DNA from 4 places in the Parafrankia irregularis genome. Region 3 is predicted to be linked to each of the others. Evidence: predicted binding sites of a transcription regulator. Region 3 holds the regulator's gene; each other region holds the start of a gene.

Region 1 (4,176 bases), on a different contig from region 3:
CCTTCGAGGTCGGCGTACCGCGTGATGTCGTCCCGCACGCTGGGGCTCGCGTTGCCGCAGGCACACGGGTCGAGGTCCAGCAAGATCCGGTCACCGGTCACCACGCCGCCCCACCGGCCGTCGAGCGACAGGTCGAAGAACGCCGCGCGGCCCTGCACCTCGCCCGATTCGTGCGGCAGCAGCGCGTCGCCATCGGAGTCCAGCACGAACGGCACGACCCACGGCGGCACGTGGTAGCGGCCACCGGCGGCGCAGCGCGGCATGCCCGAGTTCAGCTCCTGCATGCCGTACATCTGGAACCTGCGGCCGGCGGGGATGTTGAAGGTCTCGTAGACGTACTCCTGGTAGTCCGGTGGGAGCTTGGCCCGCTTGAGACCGCCGCCGACGTAGATGCAGTTGTCCGGGTTGAAGTCCGAGCCGCTGTAGCCCATCTCGCGCACCATTCCGGCGACGAGGTGCAGCGCGTTCCACATGCCGGCGAGGTAGAGCTTGTCCGCGCGGGAGGCGACGACGTGCTCGGCGGCCTTGACGTAGGCGGTCTGGAGCGTCTGCTCGCGCTCCCGCGAGGTGGCCTCGAAGTCGGCGATCTCGTCCGGTCGGGCGGTGCCGTCCGCGATCGCCTTGCGCAGGACGACCATCTTCGTCATCTGGCCGATCGTGATCGGTGGCATGGGCAGCGTGAACGGTTCGATGCGCGGGTCGCCGAACGCGGCCTGCTGGGCGTCGCGCGCGTTGAGGTTCTTGGCGACGGCGGCGGTGGGCGCGATGCCGATCATCCTGCGGTCACGCTCGGGTCGCACTCCGGACCCCCATGCGAAGACGCCGACCGTGTCCAGGCGGGACCAGGCCATGTCCTGGTCGGAGGCGATCATCATGGCGGACTTGCCGGTCGTCCCGCTCGAACATGAGATGTAGTGCCCCACCGCCTCGTAGCGGGCGATCCAGTCGTCCATGTCGACGACGTCCGAGGTGTCGATCGGGTTGAGCGGGTGTGCTGACACGGTGCCGAGCCACCTGCCCAGCCGGTCCCACCTCCGCTCGCTCAGGAAGCTCTCCGGGTAGCTCTTGTACGCGGTGTGCGGGAACAGCAGCCCCACCGCGTCCGCCCGGGAGCGGATCTCGCTGACCCCCGCTTCCTTCGCGCGGAACGCGAGTAACCGGATCCGCTCCCGGCGCTCCTGGAACAGCTCGTTCATCGCCTCGACCTGCGTCTCGCGAAGATCCGCGTACGGAATCGCGAAGCGCTCCTCCGACTGGACCAGTCCCGTCAGACGCTCGACTGCCGCACTCACCCTGGGCCCTCTCTCTTCCGGAACGTTTTTACTAGACTCGCTGGTCTAGTTTCGGGTGTCAAGGTCCAGGCGGTCACGCGGCCTGCGGAGGGCTGTCAGCCGGCCGGGAGGTGTTCCTCGCCCGTGATGTAGTCGTGCGGGTGGACGGTGAACCTGGTGCCGAGCGGGCTCGTCCAGGTGAACGTGCCAGGGCGCGGCTGGCGGACGATCCAGGGACGGTCGGGGTGATGGCGCAGGCGGTGGTGCTTGAGGCAGAGCGGCCCGAGGTTGACGACGATCGTTGGCCCGCCGGCGGCGTAGGGCGTGGTGTGGTCGGTGTCGGTGCGGGTGGCACGGCGGGTGCAGCCGGGGTGGACGCAGGTGCGGTTGCGGGCACGCACATGCCGGACCTGGGCGGGGCTGGGGTGGCGCCGGTCGGCGACCTCGATCAGCGCTCCCAGCGGGTCGACGAGCATGCGCCGCCAGGTGGAGGTCGGCCGCATCGCCAGGTCTCGGGCGATGTCCGCCGGGATGGGCCCGAAGCCCGGGATCTCACCGGGCTCCTCGCCCAGCCCGAGCAGGGCTGTGATCGGGACGATGACCTGGACGTCGCAGGGCAGCGGGCGCAGCGGTGTGCGGCCGGTGATGCGGTCGACGAGGGTGTCGGCGCGGATCTGGTCGCGGGTGCGCTGGTCGTCCGCATCGCGGGTGCGGATGATCTCATCGGCGATCTGGTTGAGCTGGTTGTCGCAGGCCGCGGCGTCCTCCGCGGGCAGTAGCGCGGACAGGGTGCTGGTGGCGTCGTCGCCGGGGTAGAGCCGGACGTGACGGCCCTTGCGGCGTTCCGCGGCACGCTCGGCGGCGCCGCCGGGGTCGACGTTGAGGACGGCGCGACGGCAGGCGGCACCGAACGCGCCCCGGTTGCGTCGCGGCCCGCCGGCCAGGACCTGCTCCTCGACCTGGCTGGTCTGCTCGTCGGTGAGAGGGCTGACAGCGGTCTCCAACGACCGCAGACGTTGCAGGTCGAGGACGCCGCCCTCCAGTGCCTGCATCGCTCGGGGGAGCCGCCGCACCGCGGAGAAGGCGAAACCCATCTGCCCGCCAGCGGTGGTGGCGGATACCCGCAGCACGCCGGCGAGCTCCTCCGGGGCGAACATGTCGAACGAGAACAGCGGGTCGGCCTCGGTCGACGGTCGTAGCCCGGCGAACTCGGCGAGCAGCCGCAGCATTCCGGCGTGGGCCGCGGCCAGCGCCGCGGCCCGGACACCGATCCGATACAGCAGATCGCGAACCTGGTCGTCGAAGGCTGCAGCCGCATCCCGCACCCGGGATGCGTCAGACGCTTCGACCGAACGTGTGGGTGCTGGCATGGAGTGCTCACCTCGCCCCGAACCGAACCCGCGTGTCCGACGAATCGCGAACACATGTTCGATTATCGATCGTCGAAGCCGGCTGGAACGGGCTCCGCACGGTGAGACCACAGGAAGTACCGCGGAGGACGCCGACAGTCGCCGCGCCGCCGACAGTCGCCGCCCCGCGGACAGCGACCCGACCGACCCGGCAGGGCTGGGGGTGTGCGTCGCACCGCAGGCGCTGGGCGGGAGCGTCTCGTCGAGTCCCTCGCCGCCGGGCGATGAGGAGGGCGTAAGGCGCGATGAGGAGGGCGCTGGCGGTGATGAGGCGGCGTCGGTCCCGGGCCGGCCTGCGTGGGGTTCAGGAATGCGGGCAGCCGCTCCGTGAAGGGGCCGCCGCGGCGAGGCCGTGTCTTCCAGGTGTGCGTTGGAACCAGTCTCCGGCCTGCCGGTTGGGCAGCGCCGAGAGCGTCGACGTCCACCGCGGGTGATAGCGTTGCGGCGCGGCGACGAAGAATGCGCGTGCGGAGATCGAAGGAGGTGGGTTGATGACCGTCGTGGAGACCACCGCTCTGTGCGGTGCTCGGGTCATCCTCACTTCCCGGGCCTCGTCCTGACGTTCGCCTGCCTTTCTCCCTGGTGGGAGTAGCGCCGGCACGCGCGGCGTCCGGCGGGACCCCCTTTCAAGGGTCTCCACCTTGCTTCTCCAAGCCACTTCGCACCGACCTGCCGTTCTCTTTTCTCCTGCGTCTGTCCTGATTCGGGCCGGCTATGGCCGGGACGCGGAACCTGAGCGTTACTCCACCCGGGCCCGGGCTGGCGGACTTGTCCTGGGCTGCGTGATGCGGCCAGGGCGTGGGCGGTACAAGGCCGGCATCGGTATCGGCATCGGCATCGAGGCCGGGCCCGTGCGCGTGGCGGTTGCCCCTCCCGCGGTGACCGGTGACCGGCTGATGCCTCGTACCGGTGACCGGGTGGCCGTCCGGCGGGTCCCCGCGACCGCCGCCACCACCGTTGTCGCCGGACCTGGCGACGGACATCTCCTGCACGGACCGCGTCGCGTGTCCGCGACGGTCATCAGCCGCTTCTCACACCCCAAGGCATGACGGAAAGGAATTCGGTCATGGACCTTCCCCGTATTTTCACCATCCGCGAGAGCAGCCACCGGATCCACAATCCGCTGACCGCGGCCAAGCTCGCAGCCCTGGGCGAATCGCTCCACCTCGCCCCCGGGACACGGGCGCTCGACCTGGCCAGTGGTTCGGGCGAGATGCTGTGCACCTGGGCACGTGACCACGGGATCACGGGTACCGGAGTGGACATCAGCACGGTCTTCACCGAGCAGGCCCGGGCCCGCGCCGCCGAGCTCGGTGTCGCCGACCGGGTCGAGTTCGTCCACGGTGACGCCTGCGGCCATGTCGCGGACGAGCCGGTCGATCTGGCCGCCTGTGTCGGCGCCACGTGGATCGGGAACGGAGTCGCCGGGACGGCCGAGCTGCTCAGCCGTAGCCTCCGCCCCGGAGGTCTGACGCTGATCGGAGAGCCGTACTGGC
Region 2 (4,176 bases), on a different contig from region 3:
GGGCCCCGGCCGGGGGACGGCAGTCCTGCCGAACACCCGCACGAACGCGTACGTCGCGGTGCGGGGCGAGGCCGCGGCAGTGGCCCGCTGGCCCGATCTCCGCTACCCGGTGGGTGCGTTCTTCGCGATCCGAACCAGTGCCTTCCTGCGGCTGGGAGGATTTGATCCGTCCTACTGGATGTACTACGAGGAGACGGATCTGTTCGCCCGGCTGCACGCGGCGGGGGGCAGGGTCGGCTGGGCCGACGACCGATGCCAGGTGGCCCATGTGGGCGGCGGGACCGTCGGCCGGGCCGGTTTGTTGTATGCCGAACTGGGCCGTTCCGCCGCAATCTACGCCCGTCGGCACCGTGCGACGCTGGGGCGCGGCTGGCTGGCGGTGCACGTCGGGCAGCTTGTCGTGCTCGCCCTGCGCAAGCTCGCCGCCGGCCGGACGCACGACGCGCGTCGCGCCATGCGGATCCTCGCCGGCCTCGCCGTCGGCATCGCTCAACCAGGCCGGGAGCCCGCCACCACGTCCCGGTGGCGCGCGGTGCCGTCGGCGCGACGTCGCGAGCTGGGTCGTATCGACCCCGAGACGTTGGGGGCGGGCGCCGCGGTGAGGCTTCCCCGGCCCCGGTCCGCCGTCTCGCCCACGTCGTGGGTGACAGCCGACCACTGAGTCCGGTCACCACCAGCGTCCGGTCACCAGCGTCCGGTCACCAGCCGCGGGCGCGCCATTCGGCCAGGTGCGGGCGCTCGACACCGAGCGTCGTGTCCTTTCCGTGACCTGGATAGATCCACGTCGTGTCCGGGAGCGGGCGGAAGATCTTGGCTTCCAGGTCGCCCATCAACGTGCTGAAGGCCTTCGCGTCGCCGAAGGTGTTCCCGGGGCCGCCGGGGAACAGGCAGTCACCGGTGAACAGGTGCGGAGCGCCGTCGCCCTGGTCGTAGAGCAGCGCGACCGAGCCGGGCGTGTGCCCGACCAGGTGCACGACCCGCAGGGTGACCTCACCGACCCGCACCTCGTCGCCGTCGGAGACCGGGTCGGTCGTCGGGACGGGGATCTCGGGCGCGTCCAGCGGATGCGCGATGGTCCGGGCGCCGGTGGCGGCCACGACGTCCACCAGCGCCTGGACGTGGTCACCGTGGCGGTGGGTCGTCACCACGGTGCTCAGCCCGGTGTCCCCGATGAGGCGCAGCAGGGTGCCCGTCTCGTTCGCCGCGTCGATGAGGAGCTGCTCGCCGGTGGCGGCGCAGCGAAGCAGGTAACAGTTGTTGTCGAAGGGGCCGACGGCCACCTTGGTGATCGTGAGGTCCGGCAGCTCCCGCACGTCGGCGGGCCCGCCGACGGTGACGTCGCCCGTGTAGCCGGCGCCGATGTTCATACGGTTCTCCTCGATCTTCTCCGTGGCCCCAGGCCGGCAGACCATGGCCGGGGACCGTCGCGGCCGCGACGGGCTGGGCCGGGAATGACTCGCGGGTTCCCTTCATTCTCATCGGTGTGTCTGCTGGCTGTCTCCGTCCGGGGGGCGGTCGGGCGTGGCCCGTCGGTCCGGCGTCGGTGGGCTTGTGGCCTGGTTGTCGCCGTCAGTCCGGGGCGGCAGTGCTGTTGCGAGCAACTTCGGCGGGGCGTGTAGCGTCGTCGGTGTTCGAACGCGCGTTTGGTCGCGATCGGTAGCCGGCCTGGTTCGGGCGACCCCGACAGGCGGCACCGGCGGCACAGCCGGCGCCAGCGTGACCAGCACCGACAGCGCGACCAGCACCGACAGCGCAACCACCGACAGCGAAGTCCAGCAACCGATCGAGGACGACGAGGGACCTGACGATGGCCGACCGTCTTGTCGTGCGCGGAGCACGCGAGCACAACCTTCGTGATGTCGATCTCGACCTGCCCAGAGATGCTCTGGTGGTCTTCACGGGCCTGTCGGGCTCTGGCAAGTCCAGCCTCGCCTTCGACACGATCTTCGCGGAGGGCCAGCGCCGGTACGTCGAGTCCCTGTCCGCCTACGCGCGCCAGTTCCTCGGCCAGATGGACAAGCCCGATGTCGACTTCATCGAGGGGCTGTCGCCGGCGGTGTCCATCGACCAGAAGTCGACGTCGCGTAACCCGCGATCGACGGTTGGCACGATCACCGAGGTATACGACTACCTGCGGCTGCTGTACGCACGAGTCGGCCATCCGCACTGCCCCCGGTGCGGTCGCCCGATCGCGCGCCAGACCCCGCAGCAGATCGTCGACCGGCTGCTGGAGCTGCCCGAGGGCACCCGCTTCCAGGTGCTCGCACCGGTCGTGCGCGGGCGCAAGGGCGAGTACGCGGATCTTTTCGCCGAGCTGCAGAGCTCCGGGTTCGCCCGGGTGCGCGTCGACGGCACCGTCGTGCCGCTGACCGAGCGCCCCAAGCTGGAGAAGCAGCGCAAGCACACGATCGAGGTCGTGGTCGACCGGCTCGCGGCGAAGGAGTCGGCCAAGCGCCGCCTCACCGACTCGATCGAGACGGCCCTGCGGCTGGGCAACGGTCTGGTGCTGCTCGACTTCGTCGACCGGGATCCGGCCGACCCCGACCGCGAGCGGATGTACTCCGAGCACCTCGCCTGCATGTACGACGACCTGTCGTTCGAGGAGATGGAGCCGAGGTCCTTCTCGTTCAACTCGCCGTTCGGTGCCTGCCAGGAGTGCTCCGGGCTGGGCACGCGCAAGGAGGTGGACCCCGAGCTGATCGTGCCCGACCCGACCCTCTCGTTGGCCGAGGGCGCCATCCAGCCGTGGTCCGGCGGGCACAGCAAGGAGTACTTCCAGCGGTTGCTGACGGCGCTGGCCGAGGACCTGAGCTTCCGGATGGACACGCCCTGGGAGGGGCTGCCGGAGCGGGCCCGCAAGGCCATCCTGCACGGCAGCGGCGAGACCGAGATCCACGTCGGCTACACGAACCGTTACGGGCGCAAGCGCTCGTACTACACCTCGTTCGAGGGCGTGCTGGCGTTCCTGCGGCGCCGGCACGCCGACGCGGAGTCGGACAGCAGCCGCGAGCGCTACGAGGGGTACATGCGTGACGTGCCCTGTGCGGCCTGCCGAGGCTCCCGACTCAAGCCGGAGTCACTGGCGGTCACCCTCGCCGGGCGCTCCATCGCCGAGGTGTCCGCCATGTCGATCCAGGAATGCGCGGAGTTCCTGCGGCACATCGAGCTCAGCGAGCGGGAACAGGCCATCGCCGGGCAGGTTCTCAAGGAGATCGACGCCCGGCTGGTCTTTCTCCTGGACGTCGGCCTCGACTACCTCTCCCTGAACCGCGCCGCGGGCACGCTCGCCGGCGGCGAGGCGCAACGCATCCGGCTGGCGACCCAGATCGGCTCCGGGCTGGTGGGTGTGCTCTACGTGCTCGACGAGCCGTCCATCGGCCTGCATCAGCGGGACAACCGCCGCCTCATCCAGACCCTTGTCCGGCTGCGGGATCTGGGCAACACCCTGATCGTGGTGGAACACGACGAGGACACCATCCGCGCCGCGGACTGGGTGGTCGACATCGGCCCGGGCGCGGGGGAGCACGGTGGTCGGGTGGTCGTCTCCGGATCGGTCGACGACCTGTTGAGCAGCGCGGAGTCGGCGACCGGGGCGTATCTCTCCGGCCGGCGGGAGATTCCCGTACCGGAGATCCGCCGGGCGCCGACCAGGGGCCGTGCGCTGACCGTGCACGGCGCGCGTCAGCACAACCTGCGCGACGTGACGGTGTCCTTCCCGCTCAGCTGCTTCGTGGCGGTCACCGGGGTCTCCGGGTCGGGCAAGTCGACGCTGGTCAACGACATCCTCGCCTGCGTGCTCGCCAACCACCTCAACGGCGCCCGCGAGGTACCGGGCCGGCACCGCACGGTGAGCGGGCTCGACCACCTCGACAAGGCGGTGCGGGTCGACCAGTCACCGATCGGCCGGACCCCGCGTTCCAACCCGGCGACCTACACCGGCGTGTTCGACCACATCCGCCGGCTGTTCGCGGAGACGACGGAGGCGAAGGTCCGCGGCTACCTGCCCGGCCGGTTCTCGTTCAACGTCAAGGGCGGCCGATGTGAGGCCTGCTCCGGCGACGGCACGATCAAGATCGAGATGAACTTCCTTCCGGATGTCTACGTGCCCTGTGAGGTCTGCGGGGGCGCCCGGTACAACCGCGAGACCCTCGAGGTGCACTACAAGGGGAAGAACAT
Region 3 (4,176 bases):
TCTTCCCGCTGACGCCGCCATGGCGTCCACCCGGTACCCGAACCCGAACCTGAGCCCGAGCTTCGACGGCGACGACGGGGGCGTGGTCCTCCTCGGTGACGGCGAGGGGTTCTCCTTCTTCGACGAACAGGGCGACGGCTTCGACCTGGAGGAGCGCGGCGCGCTGCGCCGCATCCCGGGTCTCACCACCGAGCTCGAGGACGTCACCGAGGTCGAGTACCGCCAGCTCCGACTGGAGCGGGTGGTGCTGATCGGGGTGTGGACCTCCGGGAGCCTCCTGGAGGCCGAGGCGTCGATGACGGAGCTCGCGGCCCTCGCCACCACCGCGGGCTCGATGGTGCTGGACGCGCTCGTGCAGCGCCGCGACCGGCCGGACACGGCGACCTTCGTCGGTTCCGGCAAGGCCCGAGAGCTCGCGGACGTCGTCGCGTCGACCGGTGCGGACACGGTGATCTGCGACGGCGAGCTGACCCCTGGGCAGCTGCGCCAGCTCGAAGAGGTCGTCAAGGTCAAGGTGATCGACCGGACGGCGCTCATTCTGGACATCTTCGCCCAGCATGCGACGTCCCGGGAGGGCAAGGCCCAGGTGGAGCTGGCCCAGCTCCAGTACATGCTCCCGCGGCTGCGTGGCTGGGGTGAGTCGATGTCCCGGGCCGCCGCGAGCAGTGGTGGCCGGGCGCCCATCGGTACCCGCGGCCCTGGTGAGACGAAGATCGAGACCGATCGGCGGCGGCTGCGCACACGGATGGCCAAGCTGCGGCGCGAGCTGGCCGCGATGGCCACCGTCCGGGAGACGAAGCGCTCCTCGCGGCGGCGGGGTGCCGTGCCGGCGGTCGCGATCGCCGGGTACACCAACGCCGGGAAGTCCTCGCTGCTCAACCGTCTGACCGGAGCCGGTGTGCTCGTCGAGGACGCCCTGTTCGCGACCCTCGACCCGACCGTGCGGCGGGCGACCCTGCCCGACGGGCGGGTGTTCACCCTGGCCGACACCGTCGGTTTCGTCCGGCATCTGCCGCACCAGATCGTCGAGGCGTTCCGGTCGACGTTGGAGGAGGTCGTGGACGCGGATCTCGTCCTGCACGTCGTCGACGGTTCGGCACCGGACCCGATGGGGCAGATCACGGCGGTCCGTGAGGTGCTCGCCGAGATCGACGCGGCCGGGGTTCCCGAGCTCGTGGTCGTCAACAAGGTCGACGCGGTCGATCCGACGACGTTGGCGGTGCTGCGCAAGGCGGTTCCGGACGCCATCTTCGTCTCGGCTCGGTCCGGAACGGGCCTGGCGGAGCTGGTCGACGCCCTCTCGGAGCGGATACCGCACCCGGAGATCGAGATGTCACTGCTGGTGCCCTACACCCGTGGTGATCTCGTCTCCCGGATCCACCGCGACGGCGAGGTGCTGAGCGTCGAGCACACCGGCGCGGGCACGGCGGTGGCGGCCCGGGTGCCGGTGAGCCTTGCCGCCGAGCTGGAGCCCTTCAGGGTCGCTGAAGCCCTTCGGAACTGACCGAGCCGGCGGGAAGCCGAGCCAGGGGCCGCCTGGCTCGGCATGGCGGCTGGCTCGGTGGCCGGCTCTTCCCCAGGGGGCCAGCGCCCCCTGGGGTCGCGTTCGGGTCAGACCCGGCGCATCACGGCGACGATCCGGCCGAGGATGGTCGCGTCCTCGGCCGGGATGTCGGAGAACGCGGGGTTCTCCGGCGCCAGCCACACCCGGCCGTCGCGCTGGCGGAAGCGCTTGACTGTCGCCTCGCCGTCGATCATGGCCGCGACGATCTCGCCGTTGTCGGCGACCGGCTGCTGGCGGACGACGACGTAGTCACCATCGCAGATCGCGGCATTGATCATCGACTGCCCGACCACCTTGAGCAGGAACAGCGTGCCCTCACCGACGATCTCCCGCGGGAGCGGGTAGACGTCCTCGACGGCCTGCTCGGCGAGGATCGGCCCACCGGCCGCGATTCGCCCGATGAGGGGCACGTAGGTCGGAGTGCCGCCCTCGGCCGCGACGGCACCACCCACCTCCGCCGGCGTGGCGCCGGCGGAGCGCAGCCGGGCGCCCGCCTTCTGGCCGCCGATCGGCAGCACTTCCATGGCCCGCGGCCGGTTCGGGTCGCGCCGCAGGAAGCCCTTCTCCTGGAGCACCTTGAGTTGGTGCGCGACGCTGCTGGTGCTGGTCAGACCGACAGCCTCGCCGATCTCGCGGACGCTCGGCGGATAGCCGCGCTGCTCCACCGCGGCGCGGATGACCTCGAGAATCCCCTTCTGTCGTTGCGTGAGGCCTGAGGCGTCCGCGGGGCTGTCGGGAAGATCCCGGACATTGCCGCGGGCGTCGCCTCGGCGGGTACCCCGTGCCTGGCTGGTCATCGCCTACCGCTCTCCCTGTCGATGCATCCGGCGGCGGGGCTTCGCCCGCTACCGGCTTCTCCGCGACCGGTGGCTCGGCGGTTCCGCAGCCGGCGGGCCACCCGGTCGATCAACCACTTTGTCCTATTAGTAGCTTCTGACCGGTTCGGGTGGATTCTCCGTGCTCGCTTCTTCTCGCACGATCGTCCACAACTGATCGTCCTTGACGGTAGTCGGCCGGTCGCCGAATCTCAAACGTCTGTTCGAGCGTGTCGGGGGAAGTGTGCGTGGCGGCCGTGTAAGAATCGCTCAGGTGTTCGAGCGGGCGGATGCTCGCGCCTGGGAGGTTGACATGGCCGACCCTGATCTGGCCAACGCTGATCCGGCCGACCCTGATCTTTCCCGCGCCGGTCTGGCTGATGCCGACGTGACCGACGTTGCCATTGTCGATATCGCCATTGTCGATGTCGATGCGGCCGACCGTGACCTTCGGCCGGCCGCTGGCGACGTTGGCGTGGCTGCTGGCGATGTCGACATCGCGGATGGCGACCGGGCGCTCGGCGGGGGAGCCGGTCCTAGGTGTCGGGCGTTCCGCGTCGGCGCGGCGCGGCGGTCCGCGGCCGTCGGAGGAGGTGCGCCGGCGGGGGGCGGCCATGGTGGTCGCGCGCGTCCGCGTCCTCGTGCTCGCCGTGGTGCGGCGGTCAGCGGGGTCGTGGTGCGCGGCCAGGCGGTGCGGGGCAGGGCCGTGCGTGGTGGTGATCGGCGGCCGGCGCATCGCTCGGCCCCTTCTCGTTGTCTCGGCAGTGGTCCTTCACCTGCGGCGGGCCCGTGCGGCGCACAGCCGTCCTCGGCGGCGGTCGACTGCGGCGAGGCCCAGGTCATCGAGATGCCCGGGCTGGAATGGCGTGCCCGCGCCGTCGGGTACGCGTTGCCGCCGCCCGGTGGCCAGAGGCTACGGACGAGACCACGGCGCCGGTGGCTGAGTCTGCGGCGCAGCTCGTCCCCGAGCTCGCGAGCCCAGCCCCCGGGCGCGCAACGGCTCCGTCCGGGCTCGCGACGCCGCCCGCGGCGACAGCCGCCGCTGAGGCTGACCCGGCGGGGCAGGCTCGTGTTCGCGGCGCTCGCGTGCCTGTCCGGTGCGCTGGTGCTCTCGCTGGCGTTGGTCACCGCGTCGCAGGCGTTCACGGCCACCCCGGTGGACTGTCAGGTCCACGTGGTGCGCCAGGGCGAGACGCTCTGGGAGGTGGCGCGCGGGATCGACCCCGAGGCCGACACCCGTGCGGTTGTTCGTCGGCTCATGTCCCTGAACGATCTGCCCACCGCGGATCTCGTTCCCGGCCAGCCGCTCTGCCTGCCCTGACGGTGGCCCGCCCGACGGCCGGCCACCGGGCGGGATCGGCTGCCGATCAGGTGGCGGCGGCCCCGCGGCAGCGACACGCCGGAGGGGGAGGGGCGGTGTCGGACCTGTCGGGTGCGTGCGCTACGGTGAACACAACATCTTGTAGTTACAGCACCGTAAGTCATCCACAGGTTGTGCATCGATATCCACAGGTTGTCAGTTGGCCACCCCCGGAGGGTGGTCGGCCGGTGGCATGTGGGCACCTGCTGGGGCGTGCTCCGCGTGTGGCAGCCAAGCCGCCCGGAGCGGAGAGGAGTGTGCCGTGCGCTGTCCCTTCTGCCGCCATTCCGACAGCCGTGTCGTCGACAGCAGGGAGGCCGAGGAAGGCGCCGCGATCCGGCGGCGCAGAGCGTGCTCGGAGTGTGGGCGCCGGTTCACGACGATGGAGGAAGCTTCGTTGCGGGTGCGCAAGCGTAGCGGTGCCACCGAGCCGTTCA
Region 4 (4,176 bases), on a different contig from region 3:
GACGAGCTCCCGCAGGTTCTCGACCCGCCCCTGGGCCTCGATGGTGTCCTCAGCGACGAGCTCGGAGAGATAGCCCGTCCGCTCCAGCACCGCCTCGATCACGGCCAGTGGGCCGCTCGGCAGCAGGTCACGCAGATCGCCCAGCAGCGCCACGAAGTCCCGGACCGACCGGGCCGATCTGGTCGCCACCCCGGGCACCTCGTCCACCCGGGCGAGTGCGTCGGCGAACGGGATGCGCTCGCGCTCCGCGAAGGCCGAGATCATCGCCTCGGCGCGGTCACCGATCCCGCGGCGCGGAACGTTGAGAATCCGCCGCAGGTTCACCGTGTCCGTCGGGTTCGCCAGCACCCGCAGGTAGGCGAGCAGGTCACGGATCTCGCGGCGCTCGTAGAACCGGACGCCGCCGACCACCCGGTACGGCAGCCCGACCCGGATGAAGATCTCCTCGAACACCCGACTCTGGGCGTTCGTCCGGTAGAAGACCGCCACATCCGCCGGCCGGGCGAGCTTGTCGTCGCTGAGCCGGTCGATCTCCTCCGCGACGAAGGCGGCCTCGTCATGCTCGTTGTCGGCGACGAAGCCGACGATCCGCTCCCCGTCACCGGCATCCGACCACAGGCGCTTCGCCTTGCGCTGGGCGTTGCGCGCGATCACCGCGTTCGCCGCGGAGAGGATCGTCTGGGTGGACCGGTAGTTCTGCTCCAGCAGGATGACGGCCGCGTTCGGGTAGTCCTGCTCGAACTCGACGATGTTGCGGATGTTCGCCCCGCGGAAGGCGTAGATCGACTGGTCGGCGTCCCCGACCACACACAGCTCCGCCGGCGGCAGGGCGCCGGAGGCGGGGACCGGACCGCCACCGCCGTACTCCGCTCCCGCCAGCCCGGCAGCGTCCTCGCCGCCCGTGCCGTGCTGGCCCACCGCCGCCGACTCGGCCCCCGCCCCCGTGCTCCCGGCCGGACCAGGGCGGCCGACCAGCTCGCGGACGAGGACGTACTGGGCGTGGTTGGTGTCCTGGTATTCGTCGACGAGCACGTGGCGGAACCGCCGCCGGTAGTGCTCGGCGACGTCGGGGAACGCCTGGAGCAGGTTGACCGTCATCATGATCAGATCGTCGAAGTCCAGCGCGTTCGCCTGTGCGAGCCGCTGCTGGTAGGAGGCGTACACCTCGGCGACGGTTCGCTCGATGTGGCTCGCGGCCCGGTCCCGGGCCGTCTCCCAGTCGACGAGTTCGTTCTTCAGAGCGCTGATCGCCACCGCGAGCGCCTTGGCGGTGTGGCGCTTGGGGTCGAGGTCGAGATCGCGGGTGACCAACGTGAGCAGGCGCTGGGCATCCGCCGCGTCGTAGATGGAGAAGGAGGAGGCGTACCCGAGCCGCGCCGCCTCCGAGCGCAGAATGCGCACGCAGGCCGAGTGGAACGTGCTCACCCACATCGCTCTGGCCCGCCCGCCGACGAGCGCCTCGACGCGCTCCTTCATCTCCCCCGCGGCCTTGTTCGTGAACGTGATCGCGAGGATCTCGCCCGGCCGCACGCCACGCGCCGCGAGCAGGTAGGCGATGCGGTGGGTCAGCACCCGGGTCTTGCCCGAGCCCGCACCGGCGACGACGAGCAACGGCGCGCCCGCGTGCACCACCGCCGCGTGCTGCTGCGGGTTGAGCCCCTCCAGCAGTTCGCCCGGGTCGAGCCGAGGCGGCCTGGGGCGACCCGCCCCGGCCTCGAGCACCGCCGGGCCGAAGTCGCCCGACGCCCGACCGCCGCCGGCGGCCCCGCCGCGCGCCGCACCGCCGGCCGCCGCACCCTCCCGCGAGCCCGCGCCACCAAGGGGTGCCAGACCGTCGACCAGCGATTCAGGGCCAAAGGTGTCGTCGAAAAGAGTGCTCATCAGACCTCGATCGTACGTTCGACGGACGAACCGCCCGACGCGGTGGCCAGCTCAACCACAGCGCCATGATGCCGGGCGGGTCCGACACTTCCATGCGCGGCCCGCGGGTCGGCGTTCGGGTCCGGATGCTTTCACCCGGACGCGGTCGCCCAGTCGCGGTCACCCAGGCGCGTTCGTCCGAGCGCCGGCGGACGCGTCGGCCGCGAGCGCGGCCACCCTGGTGTCCACCGCGGGGTCGAGATTGCCGCCGGAGAGCACCACCGCCGTGACACCGCCCGCGAGCTCGGGCATCCGCAGCAGGGCCGCGACGCCGGCGGCTCCCGCGGGCTCCACCCGGTGGCCCGACCGCCGCAGCGCGACCATCGCCTCCCAGAACGCGTCCTCGTCGACCGTGACGACGTCGTCCACCAGCCGTTCGGCCAGTGCCAGGGTAAGCCGGCCGGGCGCGCCGACCGCCATGCCGTCGGCCACGGTTCCCGTGGCTGCCCCGGCCTGGCCGGCATCGGCGAGGCAGCCCGCGCCGCTACCGGCAGCGCCCGGTGGGACGACCAGACGGCGGGCGGTGTGAAAGGACGACGCGAACGCCGGCGCGGCGGCCGCCTGAACGCCGATCACGCGTACGTCCGGCCGCAGGCCACTGAGCGCCACCGCCAGACCACTCAGCAGACCCCCACCACCGACCCCGACGATCACTGTCGAGAGCTCCGGCACCTGTTCCAGGAGCTCCAGCCCGATCGTTGCCTGGCCCGCGATGACAGCCGCGTCGTCGAACGGGTGGACCAGCAGGCCACCGCTGGCGGCGGCGTAGGCGTCGGCGGCTCGCAGCGCGGCGTCGACGCCCCCCGGTACGTGCTCGACGCGGGCGCCCAGCGCACGGGTACGCGCGACCTTGGCCGGGTTCGCGCCCTCGGGCACGAAGATGGTCGCGGCGACGCCGAAATGAGCCGCCGCGAAGGCGACGCCCTGGGCGTGGTTGCCGGCGCTCGCCGCGACGACTCCCCGCGCGCGTGCCCGCGGCCCCGCGGTCGCGATCCGGTTGAACGCGCCCCGCAGCTTGAAGGAACCGGTGTGCTGCTCGTGCTCGCACTTGAGCCAGACCGGCGCACCGACATGCCCGGTCAGACTCCCGGCCGCCGGCACGACCCGGGTACGACGCGCCACACCGCCCAGCCGCCCGGCGGCCGCGGTGACCTCGGCGAGATCGACCGGCAGGCCGGAAACGCCAGCGCGGACAGGACCGCCGGACAGGCCGAAGCTGCCAGCCAGCCCAGCGGTGCCAGCCAGCCCCGAGCTGCCAGCCAGTCCCAAGCTGCCAGCAAGGCCGGCGGGACGCAGCCCGGCCGCGTCACAACCGCGGGCGCGGGGAGCGGTGCGCCCACCGGACGGGCGGCGGGCGGGCAGCGTGCCTCGGGCGCGTTCGGGCGCCGGCACGGCTGACTGCGGACTGATCCGGGCGAGGGCCCCCGTTGCCCCGCCCTGACGTTCTCCGGCGCCGTCGGCGTCGGTCGGGTCGTCCGCGCGGGACGACCCGGCGCCATCAGCCGGCGGCCTTCTTACTGATGGTGATGTCATCGACACTCTCCTGGTGGCTCGGCGGCCACCTCACCCCTGCGGCCGCGGCAAACAAAAAAGCCCCCCGCCGATGGGCGGAAGGGCTTGGCGCGCGACCCTCTCGGGCGGTCGCGCGCCTACGTAATCACCATGAGGAACAGCGGCACACCTCTAGAGTGCGCCGCGGCGCGGACGTAGTCAAACCGGCCGGCCGGCAGGGGACGCTTCGTCCGGGCGACCGAGCCGCCCGCGACCAGCCCGACACCGGGCGGTTCCACTCCGACGCGATCGCCGTTGTGAACCGAAGGCAGCACCTCATACTCCACTAAATATCCGTAATGTCCGGTTCGCTATGTTCCCCACGGTGAATCACCGGATCGCTTCGGAGGTTTATCGCCACCGAGCGGCGACTCCCCGACACAAAACACCGGCCGCCGGGATCGTATGAAGTCGCCTCGAACATCCGAGCGGGAATACCATCCGCCGGCGCAACCAAACCTATGTCCCGACCGAGTGCGGGTGGCTCACGATGGCACCGGACTAGGCCGGACAGGTCTATGAAGTCCGCACCGAGGTCAACCCCCGGAGAGCCTCCAGACGGACATCCGCAGAATGCATCGTCGCCCATGCACCATGCCGACGGGCCACTGCGAACCCACAAACAGTCACGAAACGACACAAAACCAACGACGATCGACGCCCGACCGCAATATTGGGACATGTAACCCCCAACACCTGACGCCA

What was found. Region 3 encodes LexA, which represses DNA repair genes until DNA is damaged. Its sites were predicted from a motif close to CGAACNNNNGTTCG; they were not measured.
Region 1: AWX74_RS05850 (HNH endonuclease signature motif containing protein) is a predicted target of LexA. The motif match lies at 2,689-2,702, and genes of this name have one in related genera.
Region 2: uvrA (excinuclease ABC subunit UvrA) is a predicted target of LexA. The motif match lies at 1,633-1,646, and genes of this name have one in related genera.
Region 4: pcrA (DNA helicase PcrA) is a predicted target of LexA. The motif match lies at 1,889-1,902, and genes of this name have one in related genera.

What each region holds. Positions count from the first base shown of each region.
Region 1 covers NZ_FAOZ01000003.1:206,145-210,320, reverse strand. Annotated here, with positions in the region: gene AWX74_RS05855 (acyl-CoA synthetase family protein) at 1-1,292, opposite strand, end outside; gene AWX74_RS05850 (HNH endonuclease signature motif containing protein) at 1,388-2,596, opposite strand; gene AWX74_RS05840 (SAM-dependent methyltransferase) at 3,747-4,176, shown strand, end outside.
Region 2 covers NZ_FAOZ01000006.1:130,724-134,899, reverse strand. Annotated here, with positions in the region: gene AWX74_RS11790 (glycosyltransferase family 2 protein) at 1-661, shown strand, start outside; gene AWX74_RS11785 (MBL fold metallo-hydrolase) at 699-1,367, opposite strand; gene uvrA (excinuclease ABC subunit UvrA) at 1,808-4,176, shown strand, end outside.
Region 3 covers NZ_FAOZ01000005.1:320,887-325,062, reverse strand. Annotated here, with positions in the region: gene hflX (GTPase HflX) at 1-1,504, shown strand, start outside; gene lexA (transcriptional repressor LexA) at 1,612-2,361, opposite strand; gene AWX74_RS10450 (hypothetical protein) at 2,471-3,115, opposite strand; gene AWX74_RS10445 (LysM peptidoglycan-binding domain-containing protein) at 3,449-3,700, shown strand; gene nrdR (transcriptional regulator NrdR) at 3,933-4,176, shown strand, end outside.
Region 4 covers NZ_FAOZ01000002.1:410,699-414,874, reverse strand. Annotated here, with positions in the region: gene pcrA (DNA helicase PcrA) at 1-1,881, opposite strand, end outside; gene AWX74_RS04370 (threonine ammonia-lyase) at 2,041-3,453, opposite strand.